Regions from separate parts of the Bradyrhizobium sp. LMG 9283 genome, predicted to be linked through region 1. Evidence: riboswitches for the same ligand, from Rfam matches in the RefSeq annotation. Region 1 holds a riboswitch; each other region holds the start of a gene.
The links. A riboswitch is a leader RNA that binds a small molecule or an ion and turns the genes downstream of it on or off. The one in region 1 is predicted to bind cobalamin.
Positions count from the first base shown of each region.

Region 2: another riboswitch for cobalamin. It lies ahead of metE (5-methyltetrahydropteroyltriglutamate--homocysteine S-methyltransferase); the one in region 1 lies ahead of P6U29_RS26960 (DUF1636 family protein).
Region 3: another riboswitch for cobalamin. It lies ahead of P6U29_RS35320 (ribonucleoside-diphosphate reductase subunit alpha); the one in region 1 lies ahead of P6U29_RS26960 (DUF1636 family protein).

Region 1 is NZ_CP120691.1:5,675,448-5,681,437, reverse strand. It holds gene cobD (threonine-phosphate decarboxylase CobD) at 1-21, shown strand, start outside; gene P6U29_RS26970 (cobyric acid synthase) at 214-1,662, opposite strand; gene cobO (cob(I)yrinic acid a,c-diamide adenosyltransferase) at 1,670-2,305, opposite strand; cobalamin riboswitch at 2,344-2,566, shown strand; gene P6U29_RS26960 (DUF1636 family protein) at 2,660-3,034, shown strand; gene cobW (cobalamin biosynthesis protein CobW) at 3,031-4,080, shown strand; gene cobN (cobaltochelatase subunit CobN) at 4,080-5,990, shown strand, end outside.
Region 2 is NZ_CP120691.1:6,868,802-6,874,791, reverse strand. It holds gene P6U29_RS32275 (hypothetical protein) at 1-155, shown strand, start outside; gene P6U29_RS32270 (nodulate formation efficiency C protein) at 719-1,549, opposite strand; cobalamin riboswitch at 2,551-2,754, shown strand; gene metE (5-methyltetrahydropteroyltriglutamate--homocysteine S-methyltransferase) at 2,855-5,200, shown strand.
Region 3 is NZ_CP120691.1:7,576,364-7,582,353, reverse strand. It holds gene tnpA (IS66-like element accessory protein TnpA) at 1-269, shown strand, start outside; gene tnpB (IS66 family insertion sequence element accessory protein TnpB) at 304-657, shown strand; gene tnpC (IS66 family transposase) at 708-2,273, shown strand; gene P6U29_RS35340 (plasmid pRiA4b ORF-3 family protein) at 2,270-2,590, shown strand; gene P6U29_RS35335 (plasmid pRiA4b ORF-3 family protein) at 2,491-2,871, shown strand; gene P6U29_RS35330 (hypothetical protein) at 2,965-3,204, shown strand; gene P6U29_RS35325 (CbtA family protein) at 3,303-3,602, shown strand; cobalamin riboswitch at 3,696-3,915, shown strand; gene P6U29_RS35320 (ribonucleoside-diphosphate reductase subunit alpha) at 4,037-5,990, shown strand, end outside.

The sequences.
Region 1 (5,990 bases):
GAGGCCCTAGAACGTAATTAACACGAGCTTGATCGCTGCAACACGCTGCACTCCCTCTCCCGCTTGCGGGAGAGGGTCGGGGAGAGGGTGTTTCCGCAACGGGACAATCCCCAAGAGGAGAAAGCCCTCACCTGGCGTTTCGCGCCGACCTCTCCCGCAAGCGGGAGAGGTGAACGAGCCGTGGCCATCGGTTCCACCTAAAGCCATTCCGCTCTAGCGCGCTAGCGCGAGCAGGCCTTCGACGTCGAGATGCTTTTCGATGTGATCGGCCAGCGCCTCGAGCGCGCTCTCGACCCGGGCGTGATAGGGCTCGTCGCCTGCGGGAATGTCGAGCTTGGCCAAAAATGCCTTGCGGAAGTCATCCGACGTGAACAGGCCGTGCAGATAGCTGCCTTGCACGCGCCCATCCGGCGAGATCGCGCCTTCGGGCTCGCCATTCAGTTTCGCGAACGGGCGGCCGCGATCGGGCCCGTCAGTGCGGCCGATGTGGATCTCATAGGCCTCGATCGGCTGATCCGTCGCGGCGTGCACGGCTGCAACCCGCGTCAGCGTTTTCTGCGGGCTCATCACCGTCTCGACATCGAGAAGCCCAAGGCCCGGCGTGTCGCCCGCAGGTCCCTCGATGCCGTCGGGGTCGGCCACGCTGCGTCCCAGCATCTGATAGCCGCCGCAGAGGCCGAGCACATGACCGCCCCGGCGGTGGTGCGCGAGGAGATCGATGTCCCAGCCCTGCGCGCGCAGGAAGGCGAGATCGCCGCGGGTGGATTTTGAGCCGGGGATGATGACGAGCCTGACATCGCCGGGAATCGCCTCGCCCGGACGGACCGTGATGAGATCGACGCCCGGCTCGAGCTTGAGCGGATCGAGATCGTCGAAATTGGCGATCCGCGACAGCGCGAGGCACGCGATCTTGCACTGGCCGGGCTTGCGCGCGTCACTCAGACCCAGTGCATCCTCGGCGGGCAGCTCGCCGGCGCGCGGAAACCAGGGCAGCACGCCAAGGCCGCGCCACGACGTCTTTTGCTCGATCAGCTTGTAGCCATCGTCGAACAGAGTGGGATCGCCGCGGAACTTGTTGATGACGAAACCACAGATCATCGCGGCATCGTCGGGGTCGATCACCGTCTTGATGCCGACGAGCTGGGCGATGACGCCGCCGCGATCGATATCTCCGACCAGCACGACCGGAACGTCGGCCTTGCGGGCAAAGCCCATATTGGCGATATCGGCCTTGCGCAGGTTCACCTCGGCCGGACTGCCGGCGCCCTCGACCAGCACGAGATCGGCACGGGCCTTCAGCCGCTCAAAACTCTCCAACACCGCGCCCATCAGCGAGGGCTTCATTGCGGCATAGTCGCGAGCTCGCGCAGTTGCGATGCGCTTGCCGTGGACGACGATTTGTGCGCCGACATCGGTCTCGGGCTTGAGCAGCACCGGGTTCATGTCGGTGTGCGGCTCGACCCCGGCGGCGAGCGCCTGCAGTGCCTGGGCGCGGCCGATCTCGCCGCCATCGACGGTGACGGCGGCATTGTTCGACATGTTCTGCGGCTTGAAAGGGAGCACGCGCAAGTCCCGCCGCGTGAAGGCGCGCGCGAGGCCGGCGACGATGAGCGATTTGCCCACGTCCGAGCCGGCTCCCTGGATCATCAGCGCGCGTGCCATCGTGCCTTCAGAACTCGACGCCGGCCTGGGCCTTGATGCCGGAACGGAACGGATGTTTCACCAGCGTCATCTCGGTAACGAGATCGGCGATCTCGATCAGCTCGTCCTTGGCGTTGCGCCCGGTGAGCACGACGTGCGTCATCGCAGGTTTCTGCGTCGTCAGGAATTCGACCACTTCGGCGATGTCGAGATAGTCGTAGCGCAGCGCGATGTTGATCTCGTCGAGCACGACCATGCGCAAGCGCTCATCTGATATCAGCTGCTTGGCCTTCTCCCAGCCGGCGCGCGCGGCGGCGATGTCGCGGGCGCGGTCCTGCGTTTCCCAGGTAAAACCTTCGCCCATGGCGTGGAACTGGCAGAGGTCGCCGAAATGGCCGGTGAGCAGGCGTCGCTCGCCGGTATCCCAGGCGCCCTTGATGAACTGCACGACCGCGCAAGGGAAGCCATGGGCGACGCAGCGGACGATCATGCCGAAGGCAGAGGAGGATTTTCCCTTGCCGGCGCCGGTGTGGACGATGATGAGGCCCTTTTCGCCGCTCTTGGTCGCCATGATCTTGTCGCGGGCGGCCTTCTTCTTCGCCATTTTCTGGGCGTGCCGGGCGTCGGTTTCCTCGGCTGTGTGGGTATCCGGTTCAGGCGTCATCGGTCCCCGGTCCTTCTTGACAAGTGGCGGCCACCGGCAAATGGTGGCCCGGCGTTGGTTCCTGTCCTATGACAGGCGAAGAGGGAATGCGATAGGGTCCGAATCGGCAAGATTTGGGTCCAAAATGCAGCCGCCCCCGCGACCGTGACCGGAGAGATGCCCGAAGCCACTGATTCCCCCGGGGAATCGGGAAGGCGGGGATCGAAGGGCCAAAACCCTGCTCCGCAAGCCGGGAGACCTGCCAGCGCGGACGAGTTTTGGACCGGCGGACGGGGTGTTCCGCGACGGGGAAACGGCCTCTCAAGTCGGGGTCCGTGTGCCTCCATCGCCTCCCGCTGTTATCTGGAAGAGGCGATGACCGTCACACTTCACGTCTGCATTACCTGTCGCGCCGGCCAGACACTGGGCGAGGGCGAGACGACGCCCGGCAAGCGCCTGCATGGCGCGATCGTCAAGGCGGGCGTGCCCAAGGGCATCAATGTAGTTCCCGTCGAATGCCTGTCGGCTTGCAGCCAGGGCTGCTCGGTCGCGCTCAGCGCGCCCGGCCGCTGGTCCTATGTCTATGGCCGCCTGTCGGATGCAAATGCGCGTGACGTGGTCGCAGGCGCTGCGGCCTATGCCGCCGCGCCTGATGGCATCGTGCCCTGGCGCAGCCGGCCCGAAATCTTCCGCAAGCAATCGCTTGCCCGCATTCCCCCCATTACCGCCGTGCCGGAGGCCGCCGAATGAACTCGCTCGCAAAGGTCCCGGTGACGGTGGTCACTGGTTTTCTCGGCTCCGGCAAGACCACGCTGATCCAGCATCTGCTCAGCAATGCGAACGGCAAGAAGCTCGCCGTGCTCGTCAACGAGTTCGGCAGCGAGGGGGTCGATGGCGAGATCTTGAAATCCTGCGCGGATGACAATTGCCCGGAAGAGAACATCATCGAGCTCGCCAATGGCTGCATCTGCTGCACCGTGGCCGACGATTTCATTCCGACCATGGAGCAATTGCTGGCGCGACCGGTGCGGCCCGATCACATCCTGATCGAGACTTCTGGTCTGGCGCTGCCAAAGCCGTTGCTCAAGGCGTTCGACTGGCCGGAGATCCGCTCGCGCATCACCGTCGATGGCGTGATCGCGCTGGCCGATGCCGAAGCTGTCGCGGCCGGCCGTTTCGCGCCCGATCCTGACGCCGTCGAGGCGCAGCGCGCGGCGGACGAGAGTCTCGATCACGAGACGCCGCTGTCGGAGGTGTTCGAGGACCAGATCGCCTGCGCCGATATCGTGCTGCTGACCAAGGCGGATCTGGCGGGTAGCGCTGGGATCGAAGCCGCAAAGGCCGCGATCACTGCCGAGATGCCGCGCCGCGTTCCGATGCTCCCGGTCACCGACGGCGCGATCGATGCCCGCGTCATCCTCGGCCTTGGCGCTGCCGCCGAGAACGATCTTGCCGCGCGCCCCTCGCATCATGACGGCGAAGAGGAGCACGAGCACGACGATTTCGCGTCCGTCGTGATCGATCTTCCGGAAGTGGCGGACGTCGAGGCGCTGGTCGCATCGGTCCAGAAGCTGGCGCGCGAGCAGAACGTGCTGCGCGCCAAGGGCTACATCGCGGTCGCCGGCAAACCGATGCGGCTGTTGCTGCAGGCCGTCGGCGAGCGCGTGCGGCACCAGTTCGACAAGCCCTGGGGCGCAGGTCTCAGGCAGTCGAAGCTCGTCGTGATTGGCGAGCATGCTGACATCGATGAGGCCGCGATCAGGTCAGGACTCGGACTTTCAGGATCTGGCATCTGATGCACGTCGTTTTCCGCGAGAGCCGCGGTCTGGAGGAGACCGCGACGCCAAGAGACATCGGCCAGGACCCGGCCGATCTCGTGGTGCTCTCGTATTCGGATTCCGACCTTGCGGCGTTCGCGGCCGGCTGGCGCCGCGGCCGCGACAGTCTGCCGTCGCTGCGGCTCGCCAATCTCGCGGAACTGCGTCATCCGCTGTCGGTCGACACCTATATCGAGCGCACGCTGCCGCAGGCGCGCGGCATCCTGGTGCGCCTGATCGGTGGTGAGTCCTACTGGCCGTACGGGCTCGCAGCCCTGCAACAGCTCGCCAAGGACCGGAGCATCGAGCTGGCCGTGCTGCCGGCCGATGGGCGCGACGACACACGGCTCGATGCATATTCGACGCTACCAGTCTCGACGCTGCGTCGGCTCAAGGTGCTGTGCGATACCGGCGGCCCGGTCGCAGCGCAGGCGGCGATTGCACAGCTCGCATTGGCTTCGGGACTCTATGCAGGCCCGGTCGTCGGCGAGATGACCGTGCCCGAGATGGGCTTTTACGATCCCGCGCGCGGTGTCATTGCGGCGCCGGTCGGTGCCGAGAAGAAGCCGCGCGCGCTGGTGACGTTCTATCGCTCCTATCTCACCGCTGCCGACACCGGCCCGGTCGATACCCTGATCGCGGCGCTTCGCGAGCGCGGCTTTGACGCTTATGGCGCGTTCGTCACTTCGCTGAAGGCGCCAGGCGTTGCCGATTGGTTGCGCCCGCATCTGGCGCAACATCCAGCGGCGGCGATCGTCAACGCGACGGCGTTCTCGGCCCTGGGCGAAGACGGCACGACGCCGTTCGATGCCGCATCGTGCCCGGTGTTCCAGGTCGCGCTCTCCACCGCACGGCGTGAGGACTGGGCGGAGTCGCTGCGCGGCCTCTCTCCAGGCGACCTCGCGATGCATGTGGTGCTGCCGGAGGTCGATGGCCGCCTGTTCGCGGGAGTGGTGAGCTTCAAATCGGCCGCTGAGCGCGATCCGGAGTTGCAGTTCTCGCATCTGGCGCACAGGCCCGACGAGGAGCGTGTGAAGGCCGTCGCCGCGCGCGTCGCGGCCTGGCGCGAACTTGCCGAGAAGCCGGCCGGCGAGAAGCGGCTGGCGATCGTGCTCTCGAACTATCCCGGCCGTCCGCACCAGATCGCGCACGCCGTTGGCCTCGATGCGCTCGCCTCCGTCGAGGTCTTGGTATCCGATCTCGCGGAAGTGGGCTTCGAGGTTGCGGCGGTCGACGCGCTCGGCGAAATGCTGCTGAAGCAGAAGTTGACCTGGCGTGTTGCCGATTATCGCGCGGCGCTCGCGCGCATGCCGCAATCCTTGCAGGACGATCTCGCCCAGGCCTGGGGCGCGGTGGAGGATGATCCGAGCTGCCGCGACGGTGCGTTCCACTTCGCCGCCATTCAATGCGGCCGATCGATCATCGCGGTCCAGCCCGAGCGGGGCGATGCGGCCTCGCGCGACGCCGACTATCACGATCTCGCCCGCACGCCGCGGCACGCCTATGTCGCGTTCTACCTCTGGCTCCGCGAGCAGGGCGTTGATGCCGTCGTGCACATGGGCGCACATGGCACGCTGGAATGGCTGCCCGGCAAATCCGTGGCGCTGTCGCAAGCGTGCTGGCCCGAAGCTTTGATCGGCGATCTCCCCGTCATCTATCCCTTCGTCGTCAACGATCCCGGCGAGGCCGCGCAGGCCAAGCGGCGCATTGGCGCTGTCACGATTGGCCATCTGCCGCCGCCGCTCGAACAATCTTCCGTGCCCGAGGGCCTGCGCCGACTCGAACGCCTGCTCGATGAATATTCGACGGCCGACGGTCTCGATCCCGCCCGCCGCCAGCGGCTGATCGCGGCGATCCGGGATGAGGCCCGCGCCGCCGGATTGGAAGAT
Region 2 (5,990 bases), 1.2 Mb from region 1:
TCTCTCCTTACGCCCTTGAAGTGGATGGCCGACTCAGAGCCGAATTCGCAACCAGAGATGGCGCCAGGGCAGGTGGAGCAGAACTAAAGAAGCGTTTTCCCATGCTTCAAATCCGGATCTATGATGCACAGACGAATGCGCGCGAGGAAATCTAGATCCGACTCAATTTGTTTCCCGATGCCTCGCGCACGGCTCCGGGGCACCTCGCCGCTCGGAAAAAGGGCCCGCCGTCACGGAGTATGCAGTTCCGTTCCCGGGTACCCTCTTAATCGGTTTCTTCGCAGCACTCGGTCCCGGGGTGCCGCCGGCGTCGCTATGCTCGCGCTCCTGAGGTGCCAGTCAGTCGCGCGATGCGCAGCGCACGCCGGATCAGGCTTGGGCCCGAGGCATCTCCAGGACCGGTCCCGTGAAGAATGGCATCGAGGGCTGTCCCCCCCCCCCGCCCCCCGCAGATTGGTGTCCTCTCAGTGCGTGGGGTGCGGCGGGGCCAAACCGGCTCTCGCACGCTGGCACGCGCCGCTGAGCCCGACTCCTCGCGGAAAGAGCCGAGCGCAATCGTGCTGTCCGACTTTTCCGATGACGTCTGAAGGCTGCGGGAGTGGCTCGCGGACTGTTGCGGAGCCGTAAACAGCGCGGCTTTAGAGCGCATATGTCCTGCGGTTGCTCCGAGGCGCTCGGCGCTGAAAGAGCCGCGACGCGATGTTGCTCTGCGCGACCATTAACGAGACCTTCGCCCCTCTAACTCTTCCCGTTCCTTTGACTCTATGCGATCGAACCAGGAGCCAGGCGGATAGGCCGCGATACGCTTGGCAAAGAAGGATTGCGGCTCCCAATCTTGACCTTCGCTCTTCTCGAAAGTGATGACCCCGTTGTGGGTAAAAGAGCGGGGCCCTGGCGTATCACAGTTCACCACAAGCAGAACGCGCCAGAGATCAGCTTTCTCGGTCGGCTTGTCGTTCTGCTTCGGCAAGTAGTCCACTCCAACAGGTTCAACGATAGTGCAGCGGCCCTGCCGCAGAAGATCGCCAAGCGGGCCTTGCGTGGTCGTCACAAAGTTGAAGTTGGCCGGGTCATGCAGAAAGCGGAGATTTGCGTCCCTTTCGCCATCCGTGATTTCACTGGCGATCAACGAGAGCGCCAGGGCGCGCCAGCCCAATTCCATCGGCTTTGCATAGGTCGACGCAAGTTCAATCGTCCCGTCGAGCGCGATCTTCCATGTGATAACGTACTGTTCGTCTGATTTATTGTCCCGGTGCCTGGTCCACGAAACGAAAACATATTCATGTCCGTCAAGTTCAGCGACGCCCCACATTCGAGGGACGAAGTGTGCCACCTTCGAGACGTTGGAGATAATTTGTTCTATCGTCTCACCATCTTGCGCTCGCCACGTTGATTTGACTCTTTCGACGAGGGGGCTGTCGATGGCGAGAACACTGTTGCTCATGGCAGCCAGCCCAGCCAGGCAGATCAGGCATCGACCGAGACAAAACCATAGCGCGCGTCTTCCAGACATTCTCTTCTTCATAACCGTCGGCCTATCGAGTTTCATCCACACGTCATTCCAAAGCGGGCAACCTTGAACCTGTTATGCGAGAGCGCAAGAAGCTAGCGGCGACGCGACGGGGCGACCGCGGTCCCGCGCGAGCATGCGCTCCCCTCTATGTCACGCGCCGCTAACTTCAGTTGCCAGCGACAGCCTCAATTTGCTGTGCTGGAAATGCCCAGCAGGAGGAGACTGGGCATGCCGAGGACTTGCATTCTTCGTGCCAGGTAATAGACGGAAGTTCGCACCGGTTTTGTGTCCTCTTTGTCGACTTTCCGACTTGCGCACGTCTCGATGTTTCCATTCAGCCTATCCATCGCGGCTTATGCATCCTCGCACGCGCCGGATATTCGACGGCGCAGGGGAACGCCTCGGTGCCAAGTTCCTGATGAGAATTGGGAGCACGTGTGCCGCCATTGAACCGTTTGGTTCGGTATCATTGCCGGAATATAGGCTTCGATCTCTGCCATGTCTTTGGGCACTCGCGGCCAAAAAGGCCATGGCGCGTTTGGCGCTCCTTTTGCGACATGCGGCGCTCCGGAATTCGAGAGCAGCCTCAAGGTGCGCTTTGCACTCGATGGCCAACGACGCGAAGCCGATCTTCACCACCGAGCATCTGGAATCTGGCTGGCACCGCAAATCAACGTGCTCGCCAGGTATGTTGCTGCCTTCGCCAGGTGTCTTGGGCCTAGTCAACACGCATCTTGTTGGTCGAGAAGGCAGCTGGATGGTGGACGTGCTCGAAGAACCGCTGGGAAGCCGGGACTCGCATTAAATGCGTTCTGCTCGAGGAAGCAGTCCCGACCACGCAAGCCGCATTTGTCCCTTCCACCGGATTGGCGTGCGGCCCCACGCGCAGGTAGCTCCGATGGTCATTCCGATATCGCTGATTGGCAAGCGCTTCTACGTCGTGTTCAACGATATAGATGCACGGTCATTCGCGTGGCAGATGTCGCAGCATTAGCTTGAGACATAATCTGAGAGGTTGACGGAAGAGTTCTCTTGCCGATAATCCAAGTCGTCGAGGTTCTCCGGTTTCCATTTGATCCGGAGCTAAGAGGGAAGCCGGTGAAAATGCCGGCGCTGCCCCCGCAACTGTGAGCGGCGAGCCGCTGTCCAACGATGTCACTGAAGCCTGCGCGGCTTCGGGAAGGCCGGACAGCAGCGATGACCCGCGAGCCAGGAGACCTGCCCCGACAATATATTCGTCCACGGGCGGGGTGTCCCGGTGGTACGTCAAGCAGCCGTCGCACGCGCGACGTCCCCTGCCTGCGTCCGCCATGGCCTTCGCCCCCAACTGGGGTTAACGCTATGTCTCTTCTCTCCCTTCCGGTTGCCACGCTCGGAACGCCACGCATCGGTCCAAGGCGCGAGCTCAAACTCGCACTAGAAAGCTACTGGGCCGGAAAAAGCAGCGAACAACAGTTGCTCGAGGACGCAGCTGGCCTGCGCGCCGCGAACTGGGCCCGTCAGAAATCTATCGGCGTCACGGTCATTCCATCGAACGATTTCTCGCTGTATGACCAGGTGCTCGACACAAGTGTCATGGTTGGCGCCATCCCGGAGATCTACGCCTCGAAAACCGAATCCGTTTCGCTCAAGACGTACTTCGCCATGGCCCGCGGTTCACAATGCGACGACCAGGATGCGAGTTGCGGTCACGGACCGCGCGGATTTGGCGCACCCGCGCAGGAGATGACGAAGTGGTTCGACACCAACTACCACTACATGGTCCCCGAGTTTCACAGGGGACAGACTTTCAGGCTATGCTCTCGCAAGCCGATCGAGGAGTATGAGGAAGCCAAGTCCCTTGGCTTTCAGACCCGCCCTGTCCTGATCGGGCCGGTCACATTCCTAAAGCTCGGCAAGAGTGCCGATCCTGCGTTCCAGCCACTCTCACTACTGGACGAACTGATACCGGCCTATATCGAAGTTCTGCAGGAATTGGCCAAACGTGGGGCAAATTGGGTTCAGTTCGACGAGCCCTGCCTGGTTGTTGATCTGGATGAGGGGGCGCGAAAATCTTTGCTCCATGCCTATGACCGGCTCGCCAAGGAGGGGCCGGCCATCAAGATCATGGTTGCCAGCTATTTCGGCGACCTCGGTGACAATCTGGACACCGCCTTGAGCCTGCCAGTTGCCGGACTTCACCTCGATCTGGTTCGAGCGCCACAGTTATTGGACCAGATCATTGCTGGCGGCCGAAGTGATCTCGTCATATCGCTCGGTGTCATCGACGGCCGGAATGTATGGCGGTCGAATTTGTCGTCGCTGCGCCGGAGGCTGGAACCCGCGATTGCGAAGCTTGGCAAGGATCGTGTACAGATCGCCCCATCCTGCTCGCTGCTTCACGTGCCGGTCGACGTTGAACTCGAGGCCGGGCTCGCTCCCGACGTGAAGAGCTGGCTTGCTTTTTCGGTTCAGAAGATGCGTGAACTTGCGATCCTGGCGCGGGCACTCGCAGGCGACCAGAATGTTGCGCTAGCTCTTGCCGAGTCGGAATGTGCCGCGACTGTCCGCCGGAGTTCGCCGAAAATCCGTGATGCCAATGTCGCTGTCCGGATGAGAGCGATCGACCAGGGCACGCGCCGGCGCGCCAGCCCATTTGCCCGTCGTGCCGAGATCCAAAGCAATCGTTTCGGACTACCGCCTTTTCCTACCACGACGATCGGATCGTTTCCGCAGACCACAGAGGTCCGGAATGCCCGTGCGGCGCATGCGCGAGGCGCGATGAGCGACGAGCAATACGACGGGTTCCTCAAGGAGGAGACTGCGCGCGCCGTACGTTGGCAGGAGGACATCGGACTTGACGTCCTCGTGCACGGCGAGTTCGAGCGCAATGACATGGTGCAGTACTTCGGCGAGCAACTCGCCGGGTTCGCCTTTACCAGGAACGGATGGGTGCAATCTTACGGCTCGCGCTGCGTCAGGCCACCGATCCTGTTCGGCGATGTAGTGCGGTCGAAGCCTATCACCGTAGAGTGGTGGCGCTACGCGCAATCACTAACCAAGAAGCCGATGAAGGCGATGTTGACCGGACCGGTGACGATCTTGAACTGGTCCTTTGTTCGCGATGATATTCCTAAAAGCGAGGTCTGCCGCCAGATTGCGCTCGCGATCCGAGACGAAGTCCGCGATCTCGAGAATGCTGGGGCAACCATGATCCAGATCGACGAAGCTGCACTCCGCGAAGGATTGCCGTTGCGTCGATCGGAGTGGACGGCTTATCTCGACTGGGCCGTGGATTGCTTCCGCATCTGCTCATCGGGCGTCGCCGATCAAACGCAAATTCATACGCATATGTGCTACTCGGAGTTCAACGACATCATCGGTGCGATCGCTGCAATGGATGCGGACGTCATCTCGATCGAGACGTCGCGCTCGAAAATGGAACTACTCGACGCCTTCAGGAACTACGAATATCCAAATCAGATCGGGCCGGGCGTGTACGACATCCACTCTCCACGCGTTCCCGAGACGGGCGAAATGAAGGAGCTGATGGCGTTGGCTCGGACACGGCTGCAGGATTCGCAGCTCTGGGTCAATCCGGACTGCGGCCTGAAGACGCGCAAATGGGAGGAGGTTCGGCCGGCCCTAGCGAACATGGTCGCTGCCGCCCGCGAACTGCGCGCTGCATCCGATCCGCGAGGCCGTTGACCCGGGCTTGGGTCTCTTCTCGACAAAGCTGATCCGCTTGTGGTCATTTGCGCTCTCGATAATCCGGGAACCTTGAGAACACAAAAAAATGCCCGGTTCCGCTTGGCGGGCCGGGCGAAAGTCTGGGAGGAGCGACGCTGACGCATCGCGCGGACTTCCATCGGCGGAGGGAGGACAGCCGCCGGTTCGATCACGGCGAGGACATTCGCCGAAAATCGGAGCCCAGTTGAAGCACAAGCTCAGCGTAGCTCAATTATGCCCTGGTATGCGACGGTATAGCCTGAGATTTAGAAATCTACACCAAGGTTTGTCGCTCATGAGCACGTCGGCAACGGTTGCGACAGCAACGAGGGGCAGTGATGCCGGGCGGTCGCCGCAGGGCACCAACCGCAAACTCGGTGCGCTTTCCTGCCTGGCAACCTTATGCTCGATCAGCACGACGATACGAAAAACCCGGCTCCAAGGATCTCGCAAGCGTAGCCAATGCAGAGCGGTTGCTATTGATTTGGACCCTGCTTAAGGCAGTCGTTGGTCGACCGGTCCCACCCGATAGTCGGGTTTCGGCTTGAACTTCTGTTTGAGATCTATGAGCGGACCACGGATGATGTCACGAGCTTGAAGGGCGGCCCGATGCCGATAGGGTGCTCCTCAGCCGTGAGCCCGGTGCTGCCCCAAGATAGGCCAGTTAAGTGATGTCGATTTAGGATTGACACGACACGACTCGGCTCGGCGGAGCCGGTTTAGACCGCCCGACTGTGTGTAGCCCCGCACCGAGGAAGATGAGCGTCGA
Region 3 (5,990 bases), 1.9 Mb from region 1:
AAAGCCTCGAGCCGGGGGCGGTTGTCACAGACGTCGCCCGTCGCCATGGCTGCCGGCCCCAGCAGGTGCATGACTGGCGGCGCCGGGCGCGTTTGGGCCAGTTGGTGCTGCCAGCTTCGGCGGAGACGCTGTCGTTCGTGCCGGTGGTGTCGGAATCGGCGCTACCGGCGGCCGCAGAGCCCACCGGGTCGCCGGAAGCAGCCGTTGTGACGGTTGAGCTCCAGGGGGCACGAGTGGAGGTGCGGGGGCGCCTGGCCTTGCTGTGTTGAGTGATGTGTTCTTGGCGCTTCGACGGACACGTTCATGCTGACGCCGCCTGCGAACCTTACGATTTACGTGGCGACGCAACCTGTGGACTTCAGAAAAGGTGCGGAGGGCTTGGCGCTTTTGGCGAAGGAGACGCTGGGCCATGATCCGATGAAGGGCGTGGCGGTGGTGTTCCGCGCGAAGCGCGCCGATCGGGTGAAGATTGTCGTCTGGGATGGCAGCGGCCTTGTGATGTATTGGAAGCGGCTCGATAGCAACGGCTTCAAATGGCCTCCCATCGTGGCCGGCGTGATGCGGATGAATGCCGCGCAGTTGTCGGCGCTTCTGGCCGGCATGGATTGGACGCGGATGCACGCGCCTCGGATCCCGCAGCCGAAAGCGCTTGCGTAAAGATACAAATCTCGCTGCATCGGGGCGCGAAGCATGGCAGACTCGGGCCAATGAGTGATTTGCCTGATGAGCTGCCGAGTGATCCAGCTGAGTTGCGTGTCTTTGCCGCGGCTCTGCTGGATCGCTGCGCCAGGCTCGAGCGGTTGCTCAAGCTTGCAAAAGATGCGCAGTTCGGTCGGTCCTCGGAAAAGCTGGACGCTGATCAGCTGCAGCTTGTTCTGGAGGACATCGAAGAGGCCGTCGCGGCCCTCGAAGCAGCCGAGGATCGCGCCAATCCCAGAACCTGCGAGAAGAGGACGGCCGAGCGCAAAGCCAACCGTGGTCAGCTGCCGGAGCATTTGCCGCGCATCATCGAGACCCTGATGCCCGCTGCAACCTGCTGTCCGTCCTGCAAAGGCGATCTCTTTGAGATCGGTCACGATGAGAGCCAGAGGTTGGACGTCGTACCGGCGCAGTATCGCGTGATCGTCACCCGCCGGCCCAAACTGGCCTGCCGCGCCTGTCACGGTGTCATCCTCCAGCATGCTGCTCCCGAGCGACTGATCAGGGGAGGATTGCCCACCGAGCGGCTGGTCGCGCATGTGATCGACGCGAAGTATCATTGGCATTTGCCGCTTTATCGCCAGGCGCAGATGCTGGAGACCCACGGAATAGCGCTGGACCGTTCCACGCTCGCCTTCTGGGTCGGCTACGCCGCCCAGGAATTGAAGCCCTTGTGGCATCGTCTACGCCAGCTTCTGCTGGCCTCCTCGAAGCTCTGTGTCGATGAGACCCCGGCGCCGGTGCTGGATCCGGGGCGCGGCAGGACAAAAACCGGCTACTTCTGGGCGCTGTCACGCGATGACAGGCCTTGGGCCGGACCTGATCCGCCTGGGGTGGTCTATGCCTATGCACCGGGCCGCGGCGCCGTTCATGGCTTGCGGCTGCTTGAGGGCTATCGCGGCATCATCCACTGCGACGGCTATCAGGCTTACAAGACCATGACCCGAGAGACGCGTGCGGACGCCCTGTCCGGGACGCTCGCCTTCTGCTGGTCGCATCTGCGGCGCCAGTTTGTGAAGATCGAGCGGGAGGCTGCGCCGGCGCCAGCTCCGGTTGCCCGCGAGGCGCTCGCGCGCATTGCCCAGCTCTACGCGGTCGAGAAGGCACTGCGCGGCCGCTCTGCTTCCGAGCGCTGCGCCGGCCGACAAGCGCATGCCCGGCCTCTGGCTACAGCCTTGAAGCAGTGGTTTGAGGCCAAGCTTGATCACCTTGCGGGGAAGAGCGACACGGCGAAGGCTTTGCGTTATGCGCTACGCCATTGGGACGGCCTGACGCTCTACCTTGATGACGGGCGCATCGAGATGGACACGAATGCGGTCGAGCGTGCGATGCGGCCGATCAAGCTCAACGCCAAGAACTCCCTTTTTGCCGGTTGCGACGAAGGTGCCGAGAATTGGGCATTGCTGGCTTCGCTCATTGAGACCTGTAAGCTCAATGGCGTCAGTGCCGAGCACTGGCTCGCTGACGTTCTCGCCAAGCTCGTCAATGGTTGGCCTGCGGCGCGACTGGACGAACTGCTTCCCTGGGCATCGACCTATACGATGCATACACACGATCCGAGGCTGGCGGCATGAGCCTGAACACGACCGCGGTCCGGATCAAGGTGACCCTCAAGGATGTGAAGCCGGAGGTGATGCGTCGCCTTGTCGTACCCGTCACCCTGCGCCTTGATCGGTTGCATCTGACGCTTCAGGAGGCATTCGGCTGGACGAACAGTCACCTCTTCGAGTTCTTCGCTGGTGAGGTCCGTTGGGGGATTCTGATCCCCACAACGATTACGGCCACCAGCCCATGGATGCCCGCAAAGCGCGGCTTTGCGATATCGTTCGCGAGACCGGCGCCAAGACGATCCACTATCTCTATGACTTCGGCGACAGCTGGGACCATGTGATCAAGCTCGAAAAATGGTTCGAGAACACCACGACGGAGGGGCTTCCCTTCCTGCTCGAGGCCGCCGGCCGTTGTCCTCCGGAAGACGTCGGCGGTGCGCCAGGCTATGCCGAATACCTCGCCGCCATCAGCGACCCCGGCCATCCCGAGCACGAACACATGCGCCTCTGGGGCCCGGAGCGGTTCGATCCCAACGTCGTCGACCGGAAGGCGCTCGAAGCCGCCGTCAAGGCGTTGTCCGACACATGGATACCGCGGCGACGCGCCACGCGAACAAAATAGGCGTCAAGCGTCATTCAGAAGGGCTGCAGAGCTACGCTTACGCTTCATCGTTGGTCTCATGTCACGGTCGCCCAGCAATTCGGCACCGTCCCCTTGATCCTGAAGGCCGAGGTCTTCGAGAAGGCCGCGGAGACGCACCAGCATGACGCCGCGACCGCGACGCAGGGGGCTGCGGACGATCATGACCATTCGACGCACAGCCACGTCGACCACGACCACGGCACGGAAGCCTGGGAGCCGCGCGAAGGGCTCGAGCGCAACGCCTATACGGCTGCGGCCGATGTGCTGACCGCAATCGGCGCTGCTCTTGGCCGGCTTCTTCGCCGTCCGTAGCGGCGCGACTGGCAGCGGAGTTTCCTGGCACGAAGGCCTCTTGTGGGGCGGTCTTCACGGTCGCACCTGGGTTCGGCCTGCCCCCGGAATTGCCTGGCGTGCCGGCCGCGCCATTGCTGTCTCGCCAAATCTGGTGGCTCGCCGTGCTGGCGACGGCTGGAGGGCTTGCCTTGATCGCCTTTCGCCGTTCGGTGCCGGCGGCCATCGCCGGTGTGATCCTGCTGCTCTTGCCGCACCTGATCGGTGCGCCGGAGTTGGAGCACGTCGAGACCAACGTGCCGTCCTCGCTGTCGTACCAGTTCATGGTCGCGGTGACGCTGACGAGCCTGGTATTCTGGAGCCTATTGGGCGCGCTGACGAGCACGATCTTTGCGCGGCTCGATCGCGACTCGGCGTAGGTCTGGCCAGATCGCCGGGCCGGAACTCCCACATTCGACAACCAGTCTGAGCGGAAGCCTCAAACGAATCGTTGACACCCGTCCGCGAATACACCACATGTGGGGCGTCACGGTTCCGCTGGATCGCAAGATTTAGTGGCTAAGAGGGAAGCCGGTGAACTGCGCCTTTCGGCGCGGAATTCCGGCGCTGCCCCCGCAACTGTCAGCAGCGAGCTGCTTCCGACAATCGTCACTGGTGCTTTTTGCGCCGGGAAGACGGGAAGAAAGCTATGACCTGCGAGCCAGGAGACCTGCCGTGACGATCTGAACGTCCACGGGCGGGGTGTCCGGCGGTCGCTTGCATGCACCGTCCGGCGCTTTGCTGTCGGCGTTTCTGCGGCGTCCTTCCTTATCAGCCCCGTTCAAACATAACACGCGCATCACGGGGCCTATTGATGTCACTGAACCTGCACGACGCGGACACCGCTTCCGCACCCATCATCCAGTTGCGTCCGCAATCGCTTGCTGCTGCTGCGAGCGAGCCGGCGATGCAGATCATCCGCCGCAACGGAAAAGTTTCGCCGTTCGACTCCGCCAAGATCGCCGTCGCCATGACCAAGGCGTTCCTGGCGGTCGAGGGGACCAGCGCGGTCGCCTCGCGCCGCGTCCATGAGAGTGTCGAGCAGCTCACTGCCGAAGTCGTCACCGCGCTGATGCGGCGGGCAGGTGAAGGACGCACCTTCCATATCGAGGACGTGCAGGACCAGGTTGAGCTAGCCCTGATGCGCAGCGAACACCACAAGGTCGCGCGCGCCTATGTGCTGTACCGCGAGGAGCGTTCGCGCCAGCGCGCCGAGGAAGCCGCCGCCGAAGCCGAGCCCGCGGCAATGCCGTCCCTTCATGTCACGCTTGCCGACGGCTCGCGCGTCGGTCTCGACACCAAGCGCCTCGCCCTGATCATCGGCGAAGCCTGCGCCGGCCTCGATGGCGTGTCCGCCGCCCCTGTGCTCGCCGAAACCACGCGCAATCTCTACGACGGCATCAGTCAGGACGAATTGGCGCTGGCCGCGATCATGGCTGCGCGCACACTGGTCGAACAGGAACCGAATTACGCCTATGTCAGCGCGCGCCTGTTGCTTGACAAGCTCCGCGGCGAGGTGCTGTCCTATGTCCATGGCGTCCCGACGTCGGCCGCTCAGGCTGACATGGCGACGCGCTACGCCGAGTATTTTCTGGCCTATGTGAAGACGGGTATTGCGGCCGAACTGCTCGATCCTGAACTCGCCCGCTTCGACCTCGGCCGGATCGCCTCGGCGCTGAAGCCCGAGCGCGATTTGAACTTCCAGTTCCTCGGCCTCCAGACGCTGTACGACCGCTACTTCCTGCACGTGCATGGCAAACGCATCGAGCTACCGCAAGCCTTCTTCATGCGTGTCGCGATGGGCCTGGCCGTGCGCGAGATAGATCGCGAAGCCAGGGCTATCGAGTTCTACGACCTGCTGTCCTCGTTCGCCTTCATGGCCTCGACCCCGACACTGTTCAATTCGGGCACACTGCGCCCGCAGCTGTCCTCCTGCTTTCTTACGACCGTCTCGGACGACCTCGACGGCATCTTCGAGTCGGTCAAGGACAATGCGCTGCTCGCAAAATATTCCGGCGGCCTCGGCAATGACTGGACGCCGGTGCGCGGGCTCGGCGCCCACATCAAGGGTACCAATGGCGAGAGCCAGGGCATCATCCCGTTTCTGAAGGTCGCCAACGACACCGCCATCGCCGTCAACCAGGGCGGCAAGCGCAAGGGTGCGGTCTGCGCCTATCTGGAGACCTGGCACGTCGACATCGAGGAATTCCTCGATCTGCGCAAGAATACTGGCGACGACCGCCGCCGCACCCACGACATGAACACGGCGAGCTGGGTGCCGGACCTGTTCATGCAGCGCGTCGATACCGACGGCGAATGGACGTTGTTCTCGCCCGACGAGACGCCCGATCTGCATGATCTCTACGGTGAGGCGTTCAAGGCCGCCTATGAGTCGTATGAGGCCAAGGCAAAGGCCGGCGGCCTGCGCGTGTTCAAGACCGTACGGGCGACCGATCTCTGGCGCCGCATGCTGACGATGCTGTTCGAGACTGGCCATCCCTGGATCACCTTCAAGGATCCCTGCAATCTGCGCTCGCCGCAGCAGCACATGGGCGTGATCCATTCGTCGAACCTCTGCACCGAGATCACGCTCAACACCTCGGCTGACGAGGTCGCGGTCTGCAATCTCGGCTCCATCAACATGCTCGTTCATGTCGGTCCCGGTGGTCTCGACCAGGCCAAGCTGAAGCGGACGGTCACGACGGCCGTGCGGATGCTCGACAACGTCATCGACATCAATTTCTACACGATCCCGGAGGCGCGCCGTT